2 regions of the Bacillus sp. H1a genome follow, and region 2 is predicted to be linked to the other one. Evidence: predicted binding sites of a transcription regulator. Region 2 holds the regulator's gene; the other holds the start of a gene.
What was found. Region 2 encodes LexA, which represses DNA repair genes until DNA is damaged. Its sites were predicted from a motif close to CGAACATATGTTCG; they were not measured.
Positions count from the first base shown of each region.

Region 1: U860_RS0121280 (DNA polymerase IV) is a predicted target of LexA. The motif match lies at 6,181-6,194, and genes of this name have one in related genera.

Region 1 is NZ_AYMH01000045.1:56,510-64,409, reverse strand. It holds gene rnz (ribonuclease Z) at 1-66, opposite strand, end outside; gene U860_RS0121300 (DUF3932 family protein) at 256-507, shown strand; M-box (ykoK) riboswitch at 706-871, shown strand; gene mgtA (magnesium-translocating P-type ATPase) at 1,205-3,910, shown strand; gene U860_RS0121290 (MgtC/SapB family protein) at 3,987-4,688, shown strand; gene U860_RS0121280 (DNA polymerase IV) at 4,925-6,163, opposite strand; gene U860_RS33895 (hypothetical protein) at 6,306-6,512, shown strand; gene U860_RS0121275 (tripeptidase T) at 6,560-7,678, opposite strand; gene U860_RS0121270 (GNAT family protein) at 7,806-7,900, opposite strand, start outside.
Region 2 is NZ_AYMH01000018.1:8,532-16,431, reverse strand. It holds gene phnE (phosphonate ABC transporter, permease protein PhnE) at 1-174, opposite strand, end outside; gene phnC (phosphonate ABC transporter ATP-binding protein) at 171-944, opposite strand; gene U860_RS0107455 (phosphate/phosphite/phosphonate ABC transporter substrate-binding protein) at 1,061-1,999, opposite strand; gene U860_RS0107450 (bifunctional metallophosphatase/5'-nucleotidase) at 2,184-3,767, shown strand; gene U860_RS0107445 (DUF896 domain-containing protein) at 3,814-4,053, opposite strand; gene U860_RS0107440 (recombinase family protein) at 4,099-4,755, opposite strand; gene lexA (transcriptional repressor LexA) at 4,897-5,517, shown strand; gene U860_RS0107430 (DUF4097 family beta strand repeat-containing protein) at 5,604-6,410, opposite strand; gene U860_RS0107425 (DUF1700 domain-containing protein) at 6,411-6,953, opposite strand; gene U860_RS0107420 (PadR family transcriptional regulator) at 6,946-7,269, opposite strand; partial or broken gene U860_RS32950 (ATP-binding cassette domain-containing protein) at 7,498-7,866, opposite strand.

The sequences.
Region 1 (7,900 bases), on a different contig from region 2:
GATTGCTGAAACGTTCCTTCCTTTTGAAGGAACACCTGCACCAGTTCCTAAAAATACAAATTCCACTTTCTTTCCTCCAGCTCTTTATATAATCTACTCTTCATCTTACGGAATGTTATTTCAAATGGCAAATTGAATTTACATAACCAATCATCTAGACAACTATATAACACGAACATTGGAAATAAAAAACTTAACAATCGTTCGTGTTTTGTAGTAATATAACTATATCACATATAAAGGGAGCGTTTTATTATGAAAGAAGTATTTCGTTTACAAACTGATTTTTCATCTTCATTTGATCGCTGGGTAAGTTCTTTCGTTTCTGATCACCCAGCACAACTAGAATGGACGACTTTAAAAGAATTAATTCATGAATATACAACATCACATACAAATGAGACGTTACCAACATATATTTCTTCAGCTTTAACATATTACGCACAACGCATTGCAACAACAAACAGCTCAGAAATTGTTATTTTTGAAAATCCTACAATCTCATAATCTATAATAAAAAGCACTGTAATCAGTGCTTTTTATTTATATCCATTAAAGTATTTATTCCCCACCTTATTTCCAAAAAAACACCTCTTATTTCCTACTATATAGCCATCATAAATCTATTTAATTTTTCAAAAAAAAGAGACAAAAAAGATATTGACACTACAAATTTACAGTGCTAATATTCAACTTGTAATTGAATATGGTCTCTGTTAGGTGAGGCTCCTGTATAGAGAAACGCTGCTGCCCAAAAATGTCGAGAGACGCCAATGGGTCAACAGGAAAGGTCGGAATGAAGGCCTTTCTTAACGTAGCTGGTTTCAGTACCTATGCTATACAGTGCTAAAACTCAACGAGGGAGAGGTGCGTATGTTTTGTCATACACAAAAACTGTTTTTATCTATGTTTAATAACAGTCTTTGTTGTTGACTCTTTTTAACTGCGAATTCAGGCCTTTACTCGTTTTGAGTAAAGGCCTTTTTTATATCTTTATGCACCTTACTATGAAACAAACATAGCATATTCAGAAACTACTAATTGTACGGAGGTGAGGAACAGTGGCAAGTGATGATTCGGCCCAGATACCCATATGTTTTACGTTAATATTTCATCATGTAGGTAGGAAAGAAGCTGTTCCTCCCTGTTTAATATAGTCGAGTAACAGATTGTTTCCTCCTTCATGAAAAAGGAGGAACTACCAATGTTAAATTTACAAAGACAAGAAACGAAGCATGCTTACGATCAAGATAGCATGAAAACAAATAACGAATTATTAGTGGAAGTTGCAACGCAAGATGTAAACTCTGCGTTAAAACTTCTAGAAACAACACAAGATGGACTCTCTAAACAAGAAGCGTCTCGTAGACTTTCTTTATATGGTCCGAACGAAATTGCTCATAATAAAACATTGCCATGGTATATTCAATTTCTGCTGGCATTTAAAAACCCATTTATTTTTGTTTTGTTAGCTCTTGGAGCACTCTCTTTTTTCACAGATGACATACAAGGAACAATTGTCGTATCTGTGATGGTACTACTAAGTGCAACGATTCGTTTTTTTCAAGAATTTCGTTCTCAAAAAGCTGCAGATAAGTTAAAAGCTATGGTTCGAACAACTGCAAGCGTCTCTAGAATAAATGGATTTATACACGAAACAAAAAACGTAATGAATTTAAATCGTAACCATACAACGGAAATCCCAATTGAAGAACTTGTACCTGGTGATATCATTTCACTTTCAGCTGGCGATATCGTTCCAGCTGATGTGCGTATCTTATCGGCTAAAGATTTATTTGTAAATCAGTCTTCCTTAACAGGCGAGGCACTTCCTGTAGAAAAATATGAAAACTGCTACCATACGGAAAATAAACATATATTACCGAAAAACATGAAAAAAAATTGCAATCCGCTCGATATGGAAAACCTTTGCTTCATGGGTACAAATATTGTTAGCGGTAGCGCAAAAGCTGTTGTCGTTTCAACAAGTACGGATACGTATTTCGGCTCTTTAGCAAAAAAAGTTATCGGAAAACGGGCAGAAACAAGCTTTGATAAAGGAGTAAACAAAGTAAGTTGGCTCTTAATCACATTCATGCTTATTATGGCACCTATTGTCCTTCTCATTAATGGATTCACAAAAGGAGATTGGCAAGAAGCTTTCTTCTTTGCTATTGCCGTTGCAGTTGGTCTTACACCTGAAATGTTACCAATGATTGTAACTGCTAATTTAGCTAAAGGCGCCGTGAACATGTCTAAACAAAAAGTAATTGTAAAACAGCTAAACTCAATTCAAAACTTAGGTGCTATGAACATCCTTTGTACAGATAAAACAGGAACTTTAACAGAAGATAAAGTTGTCCTTGTTCGTCATTTAGATCCTAATGGAAATGAATGCAATCGCGTCTTACAATTTGCATATTTAAATAGCTTCTATCAAACTGGATTGAAAAATTTAATAGATAAAGCTGTCATTGAGCATACAGAGGAAAACCATAAATTTGATCCATCAGCTTTTCAAAAACTAGATGAAATTCCATTTGATTTTGCTCGCCGTCGTATGTCTGTCATCGTGAAAGAGATTTCAGGTGAACATACAATGGTTTGTAAAGGTGCCGTAGAAGAAATCTTATCAATTTGCAACTACACTGAAGTGGATGGGCAAATTGTCCCTCTTACTGAAGAAGTGAGAGAAAATGTAAAACACCTTAGCGAAACTTTAAATAGTGAAGGAATGCGTGTCATCGCTGTAGCATACAAGAAAGATAACAAACCTGATTATAAAGCTTATGCAGTACAAGATGAATCCGCTATGATTCTTACTGGATATATCGGCTTTTTAGATCCACCAAAACCATCTGCTGCTTCTGCAATTCAAGCATTGCATAAACACGGCGTACAAGTAAAAATCTTAACTGGCGATAACGAAATTGTTACAAAAAAAGTTTGCAAGGAAGTTGGATTAAATATAGGGGAGCCTGTCCTCGGTTACGAAATTGATTCTTTACCAGATAAAGCATTAGCAAAACTAGCAGAAGAAACAACAGTGTTCGCAAAACTAAATCCAATGCAAAAATCTCGCATCATTCGCGTATTACAAGGGAATGGTCATACTGTAGGTTATATGGGGGATGGTATTAACGATGCCGTTGCACTACGTGATGCTGACGTTGGGATATCTGTTGATACTGCTACTGATATTGCAAAAGAATCTTCCGATATTATCCTACTTGAAAAAAGTTTAACTATATTAGAAGCAGGCATTTTAGAAGGTCGCACTACGTTCGGCAATATTTTAAAATATATAAAAATGACAGCTAGTTCTAATTTTGGAAATGTATTTAGTGTATTAGTGGCGAGTGCTTTCATTCCATTTTTACCGATGCTTGCAATTCATCTATTAATTCAAAACCTACTTTACGATTTTTCTCAACTTTCTATTCCATGGGATAAGATGGATAAAGAATTTTTAGAAAAACCAAGAAAATGGGATACTGCAAACTTACGTAATTTCATTATTTGTATCGGCCCAATTAGCTCTATATTCGATATTATCACATACGTTGTCATGTGGAATGTATTCGGTGCAAATACACCTGGAGAACAATCGCTATTCCAATCTGGTTGGTTTGTCGTTGGATTACTAACGCAAACATTAATTGTTCACATGATCAGAACACAGAAGATTCCGTTCATTCAAAGTACTGCATCAATACCAGTTCTTTTATTAACTGCTTGTATTATGGCAATTGGCATCTACATTCCGTTCTCACCACTTGGTGCAGCAGTTGGTTTACAAGCATTACCACTAAGCTACTTCCCATGGTTAATAGGAATATTATTAGGTTATGCTTTCTTAACACAATTCCTGAAAAAACTTTATATTAAAAAGTTTCATAGCTGGTTGTAAAAATAAGAATGAGTGGGTATTTCTCACTCATTCTTAAAAAATATACCATGTACTTAAATGTATGGAGGTGACCATTATGGTATGGTATGACATCGTATTAAGATTATTTATAGCAATTATTGTAGGAGCTTGCATCGGAATGGAAAGACAATGGAGACATCGAATGGCTGGGCTACGAACAAACGCTCTCGTATCACTTGGTGCCTGTATATTTGTTTTATTATCCGTCATGCTTGATCATGAAGCTAGCCCATCACGTATCGCTGCTCAAGTTGTGAGTGGTATTGGCTTTTTAGGAGGCGGTGTTATTATTCGTGACGGTTTTAGTATTAGAGGGTTAAATACAGCGGCAACTTTATGGTGTGCAGCTGCTGTAGGTACTCTTACAGGCGCTGGCTTCCTCGTTGCAGCTATGCTAGGTGCAGCCGGCGTCTTACTAGCAAATATACTACTACGCCCAATCGCTCTATTTATGAATAATAAATCAAAAGAAGATGTACCCGAGCAAACAAACTACTTACTTTCTCTTACTTGTTCAGAAGAAAATGAAGCACATATTCGTTTTCTTCTCATGCACATGGTAAGTTCAGAAGGTATCGGTTTAAAAGAATTGTACAGTGAAGACGTTGATTCTAACCAAAAAGTATCTATACAAGCTACATTACATTGCAATACAAATGCAGCTGTCTTAATCGAAAAAATAGTAAGTAGAATGCTTTTAGAATCTGGTGTTACTGCCGCTGGCTGGAAAACTTCACTAGATTTAGAAGCAAGTTAAATCATAAAGGTGTCATGAATATAAAAGAAGGTTTTATATTCATGACACCTTCTACATACACCCATTTTTTATTTTCAAGTTATTAGCAACTGCTTGGAATAACTTAAAGTAATCCATACTCGTTCGATCTTTTTGTTTTAACTTGGCATGGGACTGAAAAAGGTTCTGACCGCTTCTTCTCATGGCCGGATTCTCTTTTCCATCTAAAAAAGAAGGTTTTATATTCATAGCACCTTCTACATAAATTTATTTTCTAGTTTTTGCTGAAACGACTTCTCTTGCTTACGCAATAATTGACTACCTCGCTGTAAAAGAGGTGTTCCATACTTATCATTAATCTGATCAATAACAGCAAGTAGCGGCTCTTCTTTCGCATCTTCTTCGAATGAAAACAAATCTAACTGTTTGACCGAATCTGTCTTCCACTCCAATTCAGTAGCTGTAACACCTAATAAACGAATGGAATCACCATCCCAATGTTGTTTCAACAAACGTGATGCAGCTTGAAATATATCACGTTCTTCCCAAATTGCATTTTTCAATTGTTTGCTTCGTGTTACCGTCCGCCTATCATGGTATTTAATCATAATTTGGATATTATAGCTGACAAGAGTTCGCTTTTGTAGTCTATTACTCACCGAGCCCGACAGTCGCCCTAACATATCAAGCAATTCTTTCTCTTCATCCATATCCTTTGAGAAAGTCATCGAATTTCCAACACTTTTATGTTGTCCCATTTGATTCGGATCAACATCCCTATCATCCATACCTTTTGCACGCTTTTGTAAATCAACACCGTGCTTTCCAATTTTAGCGCGGATGATATGCTCGTCTCCTTTTGCTAACTGTCCAATTGTATTTATATGAATATCTTTTAGTTTTTCAGCTGTTTTCTCTCCAATTCCATGCATCGCTTCAACTGGTCGTGGCCAAATGACTTCTGGGATATCACGTTTTCTAAGCACTGTAATACCAAGTGGCTTTTTCATATCAGAAGCAGTCTTTGCTAAGAAAAGATTTGGAGCAATGCCAATGCTACACGGAAGCTGTAACTCTGTTAATAACGCTTGTTGAATCATCTTTGCTATTTCAAGCGGCGAACCTAGCACATAGCAATCTGTAATATCTAAATACCCTTCATCTATAGAAACTGGTTGTATCTTTTCTGTAAAACGGGAAAGGATTTGAAACATTTGAAATGAGGCTTCGCGATATAATGTAAAGTTAGGACGCCTTACAACTAGTTGCGGACATAATCGCTTTGCTTCCCAAAGGGGCATCGTCGTACGTATTCCATAATCTCTCGCTTCGTAACTACATGTTATGATAATCCCTTTTCTCTCTTTTTCATTCCCGGCAATCGCTAATGGCTTTCCTTTTAATGGTGGATCATGGGCAATTTCAACAGATGCGAAAAAACAATTCATATCTACATGTAAAATAACACGACCATTTTTCGGATACATTTCTCGCATAATACCACCCTCCTCCAAGAACATTCGTTCCTTCATTATACCAAATTCATGTACAATATAATAATTACTTATTCTTTTTCATCTTTATTTTTGCTATACTTTATGAAATAAATGGATTTTATTGTAAAGGAAGTGGATTGTTATGAAACAACACAATAAACTCAATAATATATTTATTATCATTATTATAATCCTTGCAATTAATTATTTGTTACTTCCCCTTTTTAACATCAACATTCATGTTTTAGGAATCTTCTCTCATTTCATACGCTTTGTAACAACTGATATATTGCCATGGATCTTCTTATACTGGCTTATCCGCCTTGTAAAAGCACTTGAATCAAAATAAAAAAAGACCTGTAAACCATAGTTGGTTCACACGTCTTTTTTACTTTATTACTTCGCTACTTCTTCAATAATAGCTACAACTAATTCTGCTGTTTTCGCTAATTCTTCAACAGGAATTTTTTCATTTGTTGTATGAATTTCTTCATAACCAACTGCCAAGTTAACTGTTGGGATACCATGTCCAGCGATTACGTTCGCATCACTTCCTCCACCACTTTGGTGAAGAGAAGGTGTACGACCGATGTTTTCAGCTGCACGTTTCGCTACTTCTACAACGTGATCGCCATCAGCGAATTTAAATCCTGGATACATAACCTTTACTTCAACATCTGCTTGACCGCCCATTTCTTTTGCAGTTGTTTCAAATGCTTCTTTCATTTTTGCAACTTGTGCTTCCATTTTCTCATTTATTAAAGAACGAGCTTCTGCAAAGATTTGAACATGATCGCAAACGATATTTGTTTGTGTACCACCTTCAAAACGTCCAATATTTGCAGTTGTTTCAGAATCGATACGGCCAAGTGGCATCTTTGCAATCGCTTTCGCTGCGATAGTAATTGCAGATACACCTTTTTCTGGGGCTACGCCAGCGTGAGCTGTTTTCCCACGAATGATAGCATTCACTTTCGCTTGTGTTGGTGCTGCAACTACGATTTCTCCAACTTTTCCATCGCTATCTAATGCATAACCATATTTTGCTGTAATGCGCTCTCGGTCTAATGCTTTTGCACCAACAAGACCAGATTCTTCTCCAACTGTAATAATAAATTCAATTTTACCGTGAGGGATGTTTTTTTCTTTTAAAACACGAATTGCTTCAAACATAGATGCTAATCCAGCTTTATCATCCGCTCCTAAAATTGTAGTACCATCTGATACGATATATCCATCTTTAATAGAAGGCTTAATTCCATTACCAGGAACTACTGTATCCATATGAGAAGTGAAATAAATTGTATCAACACCATCTTTTGTTGCTGGTAAAGTACAAATTAAGTTACCTGCACCGTGACCAGTCACATCCATTGTATCATCTTCAAATACTTCTACACCTAAAGAAGTAAATTTCTTTGTTAACACTTTGCAAATTTCTGCTTCAAATTTTGTTTCAGAATCTACCTGTACTAACTCCATAAATTCATTTACTAAACGTTCTTGATTAATCATAAGACTGCGCCTCCTGCACTACCATTATGTATGTAACAATATTAATTATAACAGAATTTCGCAAAAGTTTCGAAATACAAGACAAAAAACAGATGGTTCACACATCTAGATACCCATCTGCTTTCTATTACTCGTTTAATAGCACCCAACGCATATGATCTTCCCAAACTCCATTTACCATCAACATTTTGCGAGATACGCCTTCATATTGAAACCCTATCT
Region 2 (7,900 bases):
CTCCTTCAGCAAATCCATCATATTTGGAAAGCCAGTTACAAGTTTCGAAAATGATGCATCTACCTGTACACTGCTACTCCACAATAATAAAATGATAATAGCAGCAGTTAACATATGCTTCAGTTTACTAGGGGGTTTCGGTATCGTTTTCGAATGTATAGTCACATCATTCATTTGACTGCCACCTCTAACAATTCACTGCTCTGAATGGAGTTCCCATAAATCTCAGCAAATTTTTCATCCGTTGCCTCTACTACAGGTCCATTAAATACAATTTCACCTGCATGTAACCCAATAATACGCGTCGCATACTCTCTAGCCAAATCAATAGAATGTAAGTTTACAATCATTGTAATTCCAAAATCTTGATTAATTTTCTTTAAATCATCCATTACCTGCTTCGTAGTAAGCGGATCTAAAGAAGCGACTGGCTCATCAGCTAAAATAATTTTTGCCTCTTGCGCAAGTGCCCTTGCAATTGATACACGTTGCTGTTGACCTCCTGATAACTCATCAGCCCGCGCATATGCTTTCTCTAAGATGTTCACTCGTCCCAAGGCTTGAAAAGCAAGCTCTACATCTTCTTTAGGAAATAGCCCGAGCGTTGTACGTAATGTAGAATGATATCCAACACGTCCGGCTAATACATTTTTTAAAACAGTAGATCTCTTCACAAGATTGAAACTTTGAAAAATCATACCAATGTCTCGTCGCATACGTCGTAACTCTTTTCCTTTCGCAACAGTAATAGATTCTCCATCAATAATAATTTCTCCACCTGTAATTTCATGAAGTCGATTAATCGATCTGAGAAGTGTTGATTTTCCAGCCCCAGATAACCCTACCATAACGACAAACTCGCCTTTTTGAATTTCCATATTAATATTATTCAATCCTTTTGTACCGTTCGGATAAACTTTGGAAACATTTCGAAACTCAATCACGCCTTTTACCTACTTTCTACTTAATAATAAAAATCGAAAAATGGCCCACTAACTGAAAACACACACAATTCCAGTTAGTCGCCATTTTCACTGAACCTGTAAAATATCCGTATGTATTATTGCGTTTTTACTTTCTTTCCATAATCACGAACGATATCAAATTTACTATCATCAGATCTAATATATCCTTCATGCGAATATATTTCTTTAATAATTTTTTGTCCCTCTTCACTCTTTCCAATTTCTATAAATGCGTCTTGTAATTTTTTACTCCATTCAGCATCTAAGTCGGAGCGTACAGAAATAGTATCGTTAGGAATCTTTTCTGTGAATTTCACAATTTTTGTTTGATCAAACACATTAGGATAGTCTTTTTTTACAATATTACGAGCATCTTGGAATACAACCGCAGCATCTACATCCCCATTCAATAGAGCGATAATAGATTGATCATGACCTTTTAATGTAACAGGTTTCACATCTTTTAATGGATCTATCCCTTCTTTCAGCAATACAGCTGCAGGCCACACATATCCTGCTGAAGATGTTACATCTTGATACCCGATTTTTTTACCTTTTAAATCTTTTACACTATTAATGTTAGAATCTTTCTTTACAACAAACTCAGACTTATAATAATCTACCAAGTCTTTTGTTGGAGCTCCTGTTGCATCATCTACTCCAAATCGTTGTGCTTGTAAAATTACATTTGCGGCCTTTTTTTCATGCGCTAATACATATGCCGTTGGAGGCAAGAAACCTACATCTACTTGTTTTGATGCCATCGCTTCTACAATCGTATTGTAATTCGTCGAAATACTAACTTTTACAGGGATATTCAGCTTATCACTTAACAGTTTTTCTAGTGGTTTTGCTTTTGCTTCTAACGTATCAGCATTTTGCGATGGAACAAATTGAACATTTAAAGTCTTTGGTACATAACCTTTTTTCGTATCTTCACTTTTATTTGTACTTGATTCCTTCGCCCCACAACCACTTAATAATCCCGCTGCTAATACAACCGATGTACCCATTGCAAAAACTTTTTTCAACATGTTAAATCCTCCATTTCCCTTGTTATAAATTTACTTTTTGTAAACACGTAGAAATATATCACATATTTTCCCATACAATTATTTATTTACAGAATTTTTACACATTCTAAACATTCCAATCAAACTTCATTTCACATATCTGATATGATTAATCGTAAGATAACAATAGAAAAGGTGGATTATGTTGAATCAAAATCGATTTGTAACTATTAACATCTTATTAACGAGCGATATACATGGTAATGTTTATCCAATTCACTATCAAAATAACTTACCAGCAGACGTGGGACTATCCAAAATTTCGACACTCATTAAAAAAGAGCGTTCTACAAATGAACATGTGATTTTAATTGATAACGGTGATTTCATCCAAGGAACTCCTTTCACTTATCATTATGCTACTTATGAAAAAGATAAAGAGAACCCAATGGCCTTATTAGCCAATTATCTAGATTATGATGCTGCAATTATCGGAAATCATGAATTTAATTACGGAATGGACATATTAAACAATGCTATTTCAACTGCCAATACCCCTTATTTATCAGCTAATATTTTAAATAAAAACAGAAAAAAACCGTATTTTGGAAAACCATATATCATAAAGCAAATTGAGCCGAATATAAAAATTGCTATTTTAGGGGTAACAACGCATTACATCCCAAATTGGGAGCAACCTCATCATATTGAAGATTTACTATTTGAAGATGCACTGGAAACAACAAAAAAGTGGGTTTCTTACATCCGCGAAAACGATAAACCTGACTTACTCGTCGTCGCTTACCATGGAGGATTTGAACGTGATTTACAAACAGGAGAACCTACTGAAGCTTTAACAGGTGAAAATCAAGGTTATGCGATGTGTCATGAAATTGATGGCATAGATATTTTACTAACAGGTCATCAACATCGAACGATTGCAAATACAAAAGTGAATGGTGTTACAATTTTACAAGTTGGCTGTAATGGACAATCGTTAGGAAAAGTGGAAGTTACATTTGAAAGAAATAATAATGAGTGGGTTACGAAAGAATGTCATTCTGAAATACTATCTGTACAGGGGATTCAGGAAGATGAAGCTATCCTTTCACTTGTGTATGATTACGAGGATAAAACACAAAAGTGGCTTGATCAGCCTATTGGGTTTATTAATGGAGACATGCAAATTTCTGATGCTCTGCAAACACGTCTACAAGACCATCCCTTTATTGAATTTATTAATAAAATACAGATGGATGTAGCAGAAGTTTCTATTTCTTGTACAAGTTTATTTCACAATGAATCTCCTGGTTTTCCCGAACATGTCACAATGCGTAACATCGTTTCTAATTATATTTATCCAAATACATTAAAAGTTATTCGAGTGACTGGAGCAGATATAAAAGAAGCTCTTGAGCTCTCCGCCACTTATTTCGCACTAAATGTAGACGGAAATATCATTGTAAACCATGCATACTTAGAACCGAAACCGCAGCACTATAATTACGATATGTGGGAAGGAATTTCATACGTATTAAACATTTCAAAACCATTTGGCGAAAGAGTTACTTTTTTAGAATATGATGGACTTCCAATCAACATGAAGCAAGAATACGATGTCGTTATGAATAATTATCGTGCAGGTGGTGGCGGAAACTTCCTTATGTATCAAAATAAGCCCATTATAAAAGACATACCAATAGATATGTCTGAACTTATCGCTAACTATATATTGAAGCATAAAACGATAGAAGCAACAACAAATCATAACTGGAAAGTTATTAAATAGCGAATCTGTCTATTAATATCAAAAAAAGATGGGCTACGCCCATCTTTTAATTTAATTTTGCATTATCTTGCTTTTTTAAAGCTTTTAATTTCGCCGGTGTAACATCAGTGCCTTCTTCGTTAACGACTTTAATTCCTTTTAATTCGTTTAACATATTTTGACGAAATCCTTTTAAATATTGTTCACGTAGCGATTGGCGCTCACGTTGTTCTTCTTCAGTTAAGCCTTCAGCTTTTGCTTTTTTCGCTAAGAAGTTAATGCGTTCAATGAGTTCGTGACTTAGCATCTCGAATCCCCCTTCTACTCAAAACTGATTATTATCATACAATAGTTAGTCTTCTTTATCAAGCGATTGCTTTGTATATTCGACATATCTTCGATGCACAGTTGCTTTTGAAACATTATGACCGAAACCACGAAGTGTTGCTGCAATCTCTTCGAAAGTTAATTCATTCCTACGCAAACGTACAATTTCCTCAATAGGTACTTCTTTTTTCTCGCGTCCTACACTTAAATGACGATTTTTCAAATTATTCTCTGGACGAAATCCTTTCTCCACCGCTCTTTGCATGCCACGTTTAATTTTCAAATTGTGGATTTTTCTTTGATACTCCTCAACAATCCCAATTATATCTAACACCATAGAATCAGAATCCGAAAGCTGTAATTCACCATTATGCGTGTGCGTATAAACTTTTATTCCCTCTTTATGTAAACAATGCATTAATGCAATCTTCGCATTCCCTCTACCAAGGCGCGTTTCATCTTGTATAAGAAGCACATCAACTTGTTCATCTCGAATTGTATCTAGCACTTCTAATATGCCATCACGTTCAATTGTATAACCACTAGCCTGCTCTTCAATTACTTTTATAACATTCATTTGATAGCGCTCAGCTAAATGCAATAATTCATCTTTTTGACGCAATAATGATGTTTCCTGCGCTTCTTTTGTTGTGCTCACACGTGCATAAATAATTGCATTCATTTTGAACCCCTCTTTCTCACTATATTTTCCCTCTAGTGTATCATAAATTCGCCTTCCGTTCGAACTTATGTTTGTAGAATGTTTTTTCACATGTTATACTTATTAATAAGAAAAATGAAAGAAAACGAGGTGTTAGAAAACATGGAAAAGTTAACGAAACGCCAGCAAGACATTCTCGACTTTATTAAGCTAAAAGTACAAGAAAAAGGGTATCCACCTTCCGTACGTGAAATCGGTCAAGCAGTCGGCCTTGCTTCTAGTTCTACAGTGCACGGACATTTATCACGATTAGAAGAAAAGGGATATATTCGACGCGATCCAACAAAACCACGAGCAATTGAAATTTTAGGTGAAGACCGAACGGACACTGAAACACAATCTGTTATTCAAGTTCCAATCGTCGGAAAAGTTACTGCTGGTTTACCAATTACAGCAGTTGAAAGTGTAGAAGAACACTTCCCACTTCCAGCTAGCATTGTTGCTGGAGCAGACCAAGTGTTTATGTTACGTATTTCTGGGGACAGTATGATTGAAGCTGGTATTTTTGATGGTGATTTAGTCGTTGTTCGCCAACAACAGTCTGCATACAATGGTGAAATTGTAGTTGCCTTAACCGAAGACAATGAAGCAACTGTTAAACGTTTCTATAAAGAAAAAGACCATTTCCGTCTTCAACCGGAAAACTCTTCATTAGAACCTATCATTTTAAAACAAGTGTCAGTTATCGGAAAAGTAATTGGCGTATATCGCGATTTACATTAAAAATAATAAAAAGAAGATAATTACCTTATTTATATAAGTAATTATCTTCTTTTTGTATTTTGATAGATTTCCGTACATTCTATTCCTTATTTACGAGCTTCAATCGTAACATCTCCGGCAGAAGTTTTCCCACTAATCTTTGTACTTCCATTACCAATTGTTATATTTTTATTTTCCTCATTAAAAATTGTCACGTCTCCAGCAGTGCTTCGCCCGGTTATAACTGCGTCTTTCGGTTTTTCCAATAAAGTAATATCTACATCACCAGCAGTTGAGCTTGCCTCTAGATCATATTTAGAATCATGATCAATAACATCCACATCACCACTAGCTGTTTTTGCTGTTACTTTCCCAATCACTTTCTTTACATTCACGCTACCAGCTTTTGAAGATCCATCTACACTCTTAGCAGTTATATGTCCCAGATCCACATCTCCACCAAGTGTCCCAGCACTTACGTAGTCACTTTTCACATCACTTATTTCTATTTGCCCAGCGGATGAATTTACTTTTATCTCTTGATAAGAACGTTCAGGTATAAATATAGTCAATATAGGCGTTTGAAAATTGAAAGTAAAAAATGAGAAATCAAATGAAACACCTTTCTCTATTTCTCCTTGAATCTTTAATGTGTCACCATCCTCAGCTATACGAATCTTCTGTTTACGTAAATCTCCTGATTGCTTTACATAAAAAGAGGAATCAGGAGATTTTTGGACAACAATATCTCCTGCATCTAACTTAACTTCTACATTTTTTAGCGTTTCATTTTTAATTACGTCTTCTTTATTTCCTTTTTCTGCAGTTTGTACTGCTTTTTCATATGTTTGTGAAATCCCTATTACTCCAATAATGATACAAGCGATAGCTACTAATAATAGTTTTTTCATCATTTACTCCCCTTTTATCATTTTGAAGTTCCATATTACATATCGTACGCATAATCTTTTAAACCACTTCGTACTATAAAAAGCTACAATACATAACAACAAACCAACTCCAACAAACGTGATACTAACGAATAAATCAATCCATAAAAAAGTGCCCATAAACACTTTTAGAATAACAAAAAATGGTGTCACTACACTAGAAATCCCCGCAACCCAAAGAGAAAATATAGTAGCAATAATTGCAATTAATGGGCCTAACACAATAATAAAATTAAACAAACTAAGTCCAATCGCCGCCATGACAGCTCTTGTCACATTTGAAGTCGATGGATCTTTTTTCATTTCATCAAAGCGATACATCGCTAATAATTCTTTTGCAATCACTTTCGGAGAACCAAGTCCTTTTATTATTTCCGATTCAGTTTTCCCCTCTTCTACCCCAAACTGAAAGTGCTCTTCATAATCGAATAAAATGTCTTTCCTCTCTTCTTCCGGTAACTTTCTAAGCTGATTCGATAATTCCCGAAGGAACTGTTCTTTATTCATCCCAATTCACCCCTTCAATAATTTCTTGTACGCCTTTCGCAAAATCACGCCACTCTGTTACTAATAAATGAAGTTGCGTCTCACCTTGCTCAGTTAGTTCATAATATTTACGGGGCGGCCCTTCCGTAGATTCTTTTAAATATGTTTGAAAATATCCCTCTTTCGTTAAACGACGCAATAACGGATATACTGATCCTTCTGATATTAAAAACTTATTAGAGATTTGTTGAACTAGTTCATAGCCATAACAATCTTTACGTTTTACAAGAGCCAATACACACAGTTCTAACACACCTTTTTTAAACTGAACGTTCAAGGACAATCCTCCTTCCTTATTTTAGTACTGTTTAATACACGGTACTTGATTTATCCATAATATACCACTTAGTACTGTTCATTGCAAGGTACTGAACTATATTTATCCCCTAAATTTAGAAAATGCACAAATGAAAGCCCGAATAAGACCCTGTTGTAACAGGCCATTATTCGGGCTTTCATTCAATTTTAATTACATTAATACAAGACTTCATTCACTTTTTCTCCTCTAAGAACCAACTTCCATTTGTGAGCCCAATAAATTTCGAAACACACCTTTTCTCTCTTTAGCCAATTGATTAAATTCACCTTTTTGAACAATTTCACCTTTTCCTAAAACAATAACTTGATCTGCATTATGTATCGTACATAAACGATGCGCAATAACAATAATAGTCATCGTTCCTTTCAATCTTTCTTATGCTGATTGAATTTTCACTTCATTTTCAGTATCTAACGCACTAGTAGCTTCATCTAATATTAAAATGGACGGTTTCCTTAAAATTGCACGCGCTAGTACAAGTCGTTGGCGTTCACCACCTGAAAGCCTCACTCCACGATCTCCAATAAGAGTATCAAGCCCTTTTGGAAGCATTCGCTACAATTTACTGTAAATAAATGACGAAAAAGCC